Asticcacaulis excentricus CB 48: one gene and its partners. The main gene of each other region encodes a partner of the protein of the gene in region 3 in a complex. Links are inferred from orthologs where the notes say so. Each region holds a gene or a part of one and is shown on either strand. Other genes may lie near its edges. The genes, in order: accC, ASTEX_RS17165 and ASTEX_RS11640.

What was found.
Region 1: the proteins of ASTEX_RS11640 (region 3) and accC are in contact, whole or in part, in a solved structure (PDB 8UXZ), measured with the Escherichia coli proteins. The link is inferred for Asticcacaulis excentricus CB 48 from one-to-one orthologs.
Region 2: the proteins of ASTEX_RS11640 (region 3) and ASTEX_RS17165 are in contact, whole or in part, in a solved structure (PDB 8UXZ), measured with the Escherichia coli proteins. The link is inferred for Asticcacaulis excentricus CB 48 from one-to-one orthologs.

Annotation. Positions count from the first base shown.
Region 1 is NC_014817.1:695,448-698,446, reverse strand. Bases 62-2,905 are described here. They hold accC (acetyl-CoA carboxylase biotin carboxylase subunit), read right to left. Parts: upstream 2,243-2,905; coding sequence 881-2,242; downstream 62-880. Other genes in these bases: aroQ (type II 3-dehydroquinate dehydratase), read right to left, coding at 2,808-2,905; accB (acetyl-CoA carboxylase biotin carboxyl carrier protein), read right to left, coding at 2,265-2,756; aat (leucyl/phenylalanyl-tRNA--protein transferase), read right to left, coding at 62-462. In the rest of the region: more of aat, read right to left, coding at 1-61; more of aroQ, read right to left, coding at 2,906-2,999. UniProt on the Escherichia coli protein: This protein is a component of the acetyl coenzyme A carboxylase complex; first, biotin carboxylase catalyzes the carboxylation of the carrier protein and then the transcarboxylase transfers the carboxyl group to form malonyl-CoA.
Region 2 is NC_014817.1:1,236,819-1,239,946, forward strand. What follows is about bases 70-3,042. They hold ASTEX_RS17165 (acetyl-CoA carboxylase carboxyltransferase subunit alpha), read left to right. Parts: upstream 70-1,062; coding sequence 1,063-2,022; downstream 2,023-3,042. Other genes in these bases: ASTEX_RS17160 (tyrosine recombinase), read left to right, coding at 70-968; ASTEX_RS19530 (DUF4328 domain-containing protein), read left to right, coding at 2,041-2,652; ASTEX_RS17175 (DUF6702 family protein), read right to left, coding at 2,654-3,042. Outside these bases: more of ASTEX_RS17160, read left to right, coding at 54-69; more of ASTEX_RS17175, read right to left, coding at 3,043-3,128; ASTEX_RS17180 (M1 family metallopeptidase), read right to left, coding at 3,127-3,128. UniProt on the Escherichia coli protein: Component of the acetyl coenzyme A carboxylase (ACC) complex. First, biotin carboxylase catalyzes the carboxylation of biotin on its carrier protein (BCCP) and then the CO(2) group is transferred by the carboxyltransferase to acetyl-CoA to form malonyl-CoA.
Region 3 is NC_014816.1:2,561,904-2,564,841, reverse strand. The notes cover bases 156-2,938. They hold ASTEX_RS11640 (acetyl-CoA carboxylase carboxyltransferase subunit beta), read left to right. Parts: upstream 156-969; coding sequence 970-1,908; downstream 1,909-2,938. Other genes in these bases: ASTEX_RS11630 (bifunctional folylpolyglutamate synthase/dihydrofolate synthase), read left to right, coding at 2,924-2,938; ASTEX_RS11635 (hypothetical protein), read left to right, coding at 2,187-2,483; trpA (tryptophan synthase subunit alpha), read left to right, coding at 156-856. Also shown: trpB (tryptophan synthase subunit beta), read left to right, coding at 1-35; more of trpA, read left to right, coding at 38-155.

The DNA of each region.
Region 1 (2,999 bases), on a different replicon or contig from region 3:
GGCACGCAGCCGCGCCACCAGATGCACCAGCGCGATTTTTGAGGCATCCGTGGCGCGCGACACCATGCTTTCGCCGAAAAACGCCCCGTTGATGGCGACGCCATAAAGCCCGCCCACCAGCCTTGTGCCGTCCCATACCTCAACGCTGTGGGCCAGACCGCGCGCGAAGAGGGCCTCGTAAAGCTCTTGAATCGAATGAGAAATCCAGGTGCTTTCGCGGTCGGCGGCGCTTTCGGCGCACAATTCGATGACCTGCCGGAAGGCCGTGTCGATCTTCACCGTGAAGGGGGTGTTGCGCACGGTGCGCGCCAGCCGCGACGGCACACGCACGCCTTCCAGCGGCAATATGCCCCGCAGCGGCGGATCGACCAGAAACAGGGTCTCATCATCGCGCGCATCCGACATCGGAAAAATGCCGGTGCGGTAGCATTGGACCAGATCGTCGAGGGTGAATTCCTGCAAAATGTTCAGCTCTCGGTCACGTCATTAGCTACCGTAGAGGCATAAGCCCTTTATAGCAGCGTCATGATCGCTACGCAGAAATTGAAAAGGACCGAAGCCAGAATAGTCCCGATTTGAGCGATGCGGCTGGCGAAACTCCGACCAGACAACCCAAGCATCTTTTTGAGACAGGGTTGCCTGTAGAGGCCAACAACCCGTTTCACCGCACTCGCACGCCAGAAGATTTATCGTCCGTCGAGAGAAATCCAAATCGTTACATCTAATTGGACCATATCCACCTGCGGGGTCGGTGTAGCCGTTTTCCCGCTCATAGGATTCGATCAGGTCGGTAAGTGGCAGGTCATCGACAACGGGCAATACCCACGAATTATGTTCGTCAGCGGTAACCAGAAATGACAACCTGCTCACCATAGCTCGATCAGCTTACGACCTTCGCCTCTTCCTGCGCCTTGATCCACTTTTCCAGCCAGTGGATATTGTAATCCCCTTTCTGGATGTCGGCTTCGTTCAGCAGGTCGAGGAACAGCGGAATCGTGGTGTCGATACCGGCCACTACAGTTTCCTGAAGGGCGCGTTTGAGGCGGGCCAGGGCTTCGGGACGGTCGCGCCCATAGACGATCAGCTTGCCGATCATCGAGTCGTAATAGGGCGGGATGGTGTAGCCGTTATAGACCGCCGAATCCATGCGCACACCGAGGCCACCGGGGGTGTGGAAGTCGGTGACCGTACCGGGTGACGGCACGAAGGTGCGGGCGTTTTCAGCGTTGATCCGCACTTCGATGGCGTGGCCTTTCAGGTCGATATCGGCCTGAGTGAAGGACAGAGGCAGGCCCGCCGCAATGCGGATCTGTTCGCGGACCAGATCGACGCCGGTGACAAATTCGGTGACCGGGTGTTCGACCTGAAGGCGGGTGTTCATCTCGATGAAGAAGAACTCGCCATCCTCGTACAGGAACTCGATGGTGCCGACGCCCAGATAGCCGATCTTGCGGATGGCTTCGACGACGATCATGCCGATCTTGTCGCGCGCTGCTGCGTCGATGACGGGCGATGGGGCTTCTTCCAGCACCTTCTGGTGGCGGCGTTGCAACGAGCAGTCGCGTTCGCCGAGGTGCACGACATTGCCGTGGCTGTCGGCGATCACCTGAATCTCGATATGGCGCGGCTTCTGGAGGTAGCGCTCCATATAGACCGTGCCGTCACCAAAGGCCGCAGCGGCTTCGGTCTGGGCGCTCATCACCTGTTCGGCCAGCACATCGGCATTGGCCGCGACCTTCATGCCGCGACCGCCGCCGCCGGCGGCGGCCTTGATGATCAGCGGGAAGCCGATGGACTTCGACGCTTCGATGGCGTCTTCGACCGTGGCCACGCCGCCGTCAGAGCCCGGAACGACGGGGATGCCGGAGTCCTTGGCGGCCTGCTTGGCGGTGATCTTGTCGCCCATCAGGCGGATGTGGTCCGGCTGAGGCCCGATGAAGGTCATGCCGTGCGCGCCGACGATTTCGGCGAAACGGGCGTTTTCCGACAGGAAACCATAGCCGGGGTGAATCGCCTGAGCGCCGGTGATTTCGGCAGCCGCGATGATGGACGGAATGTTGAGATACGACTTGGCGGCAGCGGGCGGCCCGATGCAGACGCTTTCGTCCGCCAGGTGCACGTGCATGGCGTTGGCGTCGGCGGTCGAATGCACCGCAACGGTGGCAATCCCCATCTCCTTACAGGCGCGGATGACGCGCAGGGCGATTTCGCCACGGTTGGCGATGAGGATCTTGTCGAACAGTTTGGGGGTGTCGGACATGGCGTTAGTCGATTACCACGAGGCCTTCGCCGAATTCGACGGGCTGGGCGTCGGAAACGAGAATTTCCGACACCGTGCCGTCCTTGGGCGCGGGGATCGGGTTCATGGTCTTCATGGCTTCGATGATCAGCAGGGTCTGACCGGCCTTCACCTTGTCACCGACCTTAACGAAGGTAGCAGCACCCGGCTGCGGCGACAGATAGACGGTGCCGACCATGGGCGATTTCAGCGCGTCCTTGGCGGCTTTCGGGGCTTCGGCAGCCACAGGGGCGGCGACCGGAGCCGCAGCCGCGGGAGCAGGAGCTGCCACAGGGGCGGGGGCCGCGACCTGAGCGGCGTAGGTGGCCACCGGCGCGGCGGTGAGGGTGCGCGCGACGCGGATCTTCAGTTCACCCTGCTCGACCTCGATTTCGGTCAGCTCGGTTTCCTTCAGGATGTCCGCCAGCTTGCGAATGAGGCGGGGGTCGATCGGGTCAACCGGTTTTTGCGATGACATGCGCTTACCTTAGTTAGGGGGTGGGGCCGTGCGTAAGAACGGGCCGGTGGGCTATTTTTCGATGAGGCGTAGGGCCGCCTCGATAGCCAGTTCATAGCCAATCGCCCCCATACCGGCAATAACCGCCTTGGCCGCCAGCGACACATAGGAGTGATGGCGGAACGGTTCGCGGGCGTGAGGGTTCGACAGATGGCATTCGATGATCGGCTGGCTGAGGGCCTTCAGCGCGTCCAGCAACGCGAC
Region 2 (3,128 bases), on a different replicon or contig from region 3:
TTGCGTTGATAGTGCCAAGGAGGGTTAATCATACCCGTTTCGAAAGCCACACCATGCGTCCCGATCCGCTCACCGCTTTTTTTGAGATGCTCAGCGTCGAACGCAATGCTTCGCCGCGCACGCGTGAGGCCTATGGTCACGACCTGCTCGATCTGCGCAACCATGCCGGGATCGATGCCGACGGGCTTTTGACCCTCAACGAAGGTGATATTGCCGGGTTTTTTGCGGCGCTCGATGCGCGCGGGCTGGCCTCATCGACGCTTCAGCGCAAGCGCGCCGCTGTGCGGCAGTTCTATCGTTTCTGTGTGCGCGAGGGGCTGAGCGACAACGACCCCAGCCGCAAGATCGCCGCCGCCAAAAAAGGCCGGCCCCTGCCCAAAATCCTCAGCCGCCAAGAGGTGGACGCCCTGATCGCCGCTGCGGATGCCAAGGACGCTCATCAGGCCACCCGCCTGCAATGTCTGATCGAGATCGCCTATGCGTCGGGGATGCGGGTGTCGGAGATCGTCGCCCTGCGCCTCGATGCCGTGCAAAAAGACCCGGCCTATCTGATCGTCAAAGGTAAGGGCGGCACCGAGCGGCTGGTGCCGCTCAACCCGTCGGCGCGCGCGGCCATTAAAGACTATCTCGATATCCGGCCGCTGTTCTTAAACGCAAAAGACAAGGCTAACCCCTATCTTTTCTGCTCGCGCGGGGCCGAAGGGCATCTGACGCGCCGCCGGGTTGGGCAGTTGCTGGACGAAGCGGCGCTTGAGGCCGGAATCGACCCGGCGCGCGTGTCGCCGCACGTGCTGCGCCATGCCTTTGCTACCCACCTGCTCGAAGGCGGAGCCGACCTGCGCGTCGTGCAGACCTTGCTGGGGCACGCCGACATTTCGACCACGCAGGTCTATACCCATGTGGCGACCGAACGGCTGAAAGAGGTGGTTGAAACGCATCACCCGCTGTCGAAACGCCGCGCTGGGTAAGCGATTCCTGAACCCTTGTCCCTTCGGACATATTGCCCCCCGCCGCGACTTGGGATAAACGCCAAGGTTTGTAACGGAACCTGAGTCCCGGAAGATCATGCGCCATTATCTCGAATTCGAACGTCCGATCGCCGATCTGGAAGCCAAGATCGAGGAATTGTCGGCCCTGTCGTCTTCGGGAGGGGCTAATCTCGACATCGAAATCCGCGCCCTGCGCGAACGCACTCAGGTGCTGATCCGGGAAACCTATGACCGCCTTGAGCCGTGGCAGAAGACCATGGTCGCCCGCCACCCGGAACGCCCGCATCTGGTCGATTATCTTAATGGCCTGATCGAGGACTTTGTGGAGCTGCGCGGTGACCGAAAATTTGGCGACGATCAGGCGATTGTCGGCGGTCTGGGCCGTTTCCGCGGGCGCTCTGTGGTCGTGATGGGCCACGAAAAGGGCCGCGACACCAATTCGCGCCTGCGCCACAATTTCGGCATGGCGCGTCCGGAAGGCTATCGCAAGGCGGTGCGCCTGATGGACATGGCTGAACAATATGGCCTGCCGGTCATCACCTTTGTCGATACGGCGGGCGCCTATCCGGGCATCGGGGCCGAAGAACGCGGTCAGGCCGAGGCCATTGCGCGTTCGACCGAGCGCGGCCTGACGCTGAAAGTGCCGTTTGTGGCCACTGTCACCGGCGAAGGCGGGTCGGGCGGGGCGATTGCGCTGGCGGCTGCCAACCGCGTGCTGATCCTTGAACACTCCATTTATTCTGTGATTTCGCCGGAAGGCGCGGCCTCAATCCTGTGGCGCGACGGCTCGCGCGCCAAGGACGCCGCCGATCAGATGAAGATCACCGCCACCGACCTGCTCAAACTCGGTATCGTCGATCGCATCATCGAAGAACCCGCCGGCGGCGCGCACGCCGACAAGGACGCGGCGATCAAAAAGGTCGGCGATGTGGTGGAATCCGAGCTTCAGGCGCTAGATTATCTGTCGCCGGATCAACTGGTGGCGCAGCGCGCCGAGCGCTTCTATAAGATCGGCCAGACGGGGCTGGTTTAAGATTTTCCGGGGGGAAGATTGATTGACGCTGATTTTAAACCGCTGGGCCGGCTGACCGATTGGACATGCTGGCTGACGGGATTTGCCATTGTTGGCAAAGGGTTGGTTTTCGGAGCTATATTGGGGTTGTTTGATCCCATCCGGGTAACCCTGTGGTGGGATTATTCCTACACGCTGGTCGATGGTGTCGCAGACGGTGCGGCCTTGGTGTCAGGTATTGTCGGCCTTTGGTGGATTTACGTGGCTGCCCGCAACGCCGATGCCATAGACGATACGATCATGCAGACTACGCCGGCTTGGGCGGTGGGCTGGTTTTTTGTGCCGATACTCGGTCTGTGGAAGCCTTACGGTGCGATGAAGCAAATCTGGCTGGCCAGTCAGGCGGACAGCGTTAACGATCCCAAAGCATCACCGATTTTGTTGATCTGGTGGATCTGCTTTATCTTCGCTCGGATTTTTGAAGGCGTTCAGCGCAACGCCGTGCGTGACGATGTACAGAGCATCTTCAGACAACCCTTGTGGATCGCCTTGGGATTATCCGTTCTCAGTGGCATCTTTTTCATTCTGATCGTAAAACGAACGGATCAATTTCAGTCGCAACGCCCGTCCGAAAAGATAGGCGTCTTCTGAGTCAGAACCCCACCGTCTCCGGGGCATCGCCCTTGGCGAAGGTCAAACTTCTGGTCACGCCGTTAATCCGTACATTGACCAACCCGACGCCGGTTTTGCGCGAGTTCGGAAACAGGCCATAGGCGACGGTCACGGTCTTGGGCAAGCGGTCCAGCTTGCCCTTGAAGGTGAATTGCAGGTCGTCGCCCCAGGCTTCGTAGGCGAAAAAGTCGAGCCTCTGACCATTGATCGTGAAGGCGTCGCGCAGGTGGCCTTCCAGTGCCTTGAGGGCGTCCGGATCGTCTACGGAGGGCTGCGCATCTGGGGCCAGCTCAACCAGTTCCGGCTCGCTGTCGTGTGCCGACAGGGTATGGATCACCGTTACGGTGCCATCGGCGGCGATTTCCACCACACTCAGTGTATGATGGCCGCGATGGGCCCACGCGGGAGAGGCGAGTATCAGGGCGGCCCCTCCCAGCAGGAAACCGCGTCGGATC
Region 3 (2,938 bases):
CCAAGGCGCTCGGTCAGCAAATGGGGAATCTCTAACCGTGTCAGTCGCGCGTATCGACGCCCGCTTCGCCGAACTCAAGGCGCAGAATCGGGCGGCTTTTGTCTCCTACATCATGGCCGGCGATCCGGACCTCGATACCTCTTTCGACCTTTTGAAAGGGTTGGTGGAGGCCGGGGCCGATATTATCGAGCTGGGCTTCCCGTTTTCCGACCCGATGGCCGAAGGCCCGATCATCCAGCTGGCCGCCGAACGCTCGCTGAAGAATGGCACGCGTATGGCCGACGTTTTTGCGCTGGCTTCACGCTTTCGTGAATCCGACGCCAAAACCCCGCTCATTCTGATGGGCTATATGAACCCCGTTGAGAATATGGGCTATCCGGCCTTTGCTGAAGCCTGTGCCAAAGCCGGGGTTGATGGGGTGATCGTCGTCGATTGTCCGCCGGAAGAGGCCGAGCGTTTGATCGATGCGCTCGATGCCGCTGACGTGGCCCTGATCCGCCTGATAACGCCGACGAGCGACGACAATCGTCTGAAAACGCTGGTGAAGCGCACGAAGGGCTTCGTCTACTACGTCTCCGTGGCAGGCGTCACCGGCGTAAAGGAAGCCGACGCCGAGGGGATCCGCGAGGCCGTGTCCCATGTGCGTGAGGTTGCCAACCTGCCCGTTGTGGTGGGCTTCGGCATCAAGACGCCAGAGCGTGCCGCCGAAGTCGCCCGTATCGCCGACGGCAGCGTTGTCGGTTCCGTGCTGGTAGACGCAGTAGCGAAATCTTTACTTGAAAATTCCCCATCCAACACAAAAGTGCTGGAAACCGCGAGCCTTTTGGCTCAGGCTGTCCGTAACGCGAGAAACTAGGCCCTCAAACTGTGGAAGCCTGTCAATGAAAGGGTTCATTAACCCTTTTTTGGCACGGCTGACCTCAGAAAAATGCATAGATTTTTGAGCGCCCCCGGAGTTAGTGACCTTACATGGCCATTGCCGATAAATTAGCCAAGAGTAGACGCGCTTTGACGAATACCGCCCGACCCACGGACCGCCGCGACAGCGGTGGATGGCTCGCCAAGATCGCCCCCGGCGTCTCCAAATTTGTGTCCAAGCGCGAAACGCCTGAAAACCTCTGGGTCAAGGACCCAGACACGGGCGAGATGATCTACCGCCCCGATCTCGAAGCCTCACTCTGGGTGACGCCGACGGGCCGGCATATGCGCATCAATGCCCAGACGCGCCTCAGCTTCACCTTCGACAACGGTGAATACGAAGCCCTCGACACCCCGGCCGTGCCGGAAGACCCGCTGCATTTCTCTGATGGCAAACCCTATTCGCAGCGCCTAAAGGCCGCGCGTGACGCCTCTGGCGCTAAGGACACCATGCAGATCGGCTATGGCAAGGTGGCGGACGTTCCTTGCGTGGTGCTGGTGCAGGATTTTACCTTCATGGGTGGCTCGCTTGGCATGGCTGCCGGTGAAGCCTTTATCGCCGCCTGCCGTTATGCCGCTGAGCGAAAGGTGCCTCTGGTTGCCATTACGGCTTCGGGTGGGGCGCGAATGCAGGAAGGGACACTGTCCCTGATGCAATTGGCGCGCACGACGCTCGCTATTCAGGAACTGAAGGCCGCGCAACTGCCTTATATCGTTGTCCTCACCGACCCGACGACGGGTGGTGTGTCGGCGTCTTACGCCATGCTGGGCGACATTCATCTGGCGGAGCCTGGTGCGCTGATCTGCTTTGCCGGACCGCGTGTGATCGAAACCACCATCCGCGAAAAGCTGCCCGAAGGCTTCCAGCGCGCCGAGTATCTTGTTGATAAGGGCATGGTAGATCGCGTTGTTCCGCGTGCGGAACTTCCCGAAGTTCTGGGTGCTCTGATGTCCATGCTGATGGATGGTAAACGCCGCCAGGGTTATTGACCCTGCCTTCCAACGCGTAGCCGGTGACGAACAGAAGCCTGTGACGGCGAAAGGCTGCTGGCCGGTTGCACACTCCATGCGGGCTTTTTTCAACGCGGTAAGCGGCGGCGTTCGCGTTCATGTGGCCCGCGGCTGCATTGACCCAGGTCATTCGTTTTTGAGTGGCACCACATTGCTTAAATTTAATTCAGCTTACTGCATCCGCTGAACCTGTTCAGGGCCTCTATATTGCATGGGGATAGCATCGTCTCCAAAAACCATGTCGTGGAGGTCATATAGTGGACGGTTTTTTATTGGTTTCTGATCCAGGCGAGCAATTAGGCATCGCCTTTCTCGTTATGTCGCTCGTATTTGTGGTCCATTCAATAAAGCGCTTTCAAGTCAAGTCTAGGCTCAGTTTTGAGTTGGAAAACGGCCGAATTGCGCGTTCGGATTATGAGCTGGCCCTCTTAAACCTTAGCCATGGCGCTCGGCGTCGTTGGGTGGCCTATGTTGTGGTCGCTATTGTCATCACAATGGCAACGCTCTTTGGAAATGGCCTTGGAGACCTCTTCTTGAATTTGAGCTCGTTCTAGGCGTTTTCAGAGTTTCCCAGGGGCTGGACCCAGTTATTGCGTTGGCGCTCATGCTGGACGTGGTCCTAACCCGCGGGGGAGGGTAATTGGGTGAGAGCCTGGCGAGTCAGACGTTTCTCGGGTTGCGCATCAGTGATTTTCGGATGGGATTAAAGTTCGAGCCGTGGCGTCAAGTATGACGGACGCCTTTTGTATGCGCGGGTTTGTTGTTCCCATTAAGGTGCCAGATTTGACCCCTTATGTCTGCAGAGCCAATATAAAGAGCCAAATTTGGCATCTTATTCTTCTTAATTGAGCCACGTTGGCTTGATCGTGCACCTCTTGCCCCGCTGGCATCAACCCTGTCTCGTTGCTTTCGGCATTAAATCCAGATCCCTGCGAAAGTTGCACTTTGGTTCTGGGCTATACCGCTTGATCCGTAGAGGTGCTAAGAGCGCATTATGACCGACCGACTT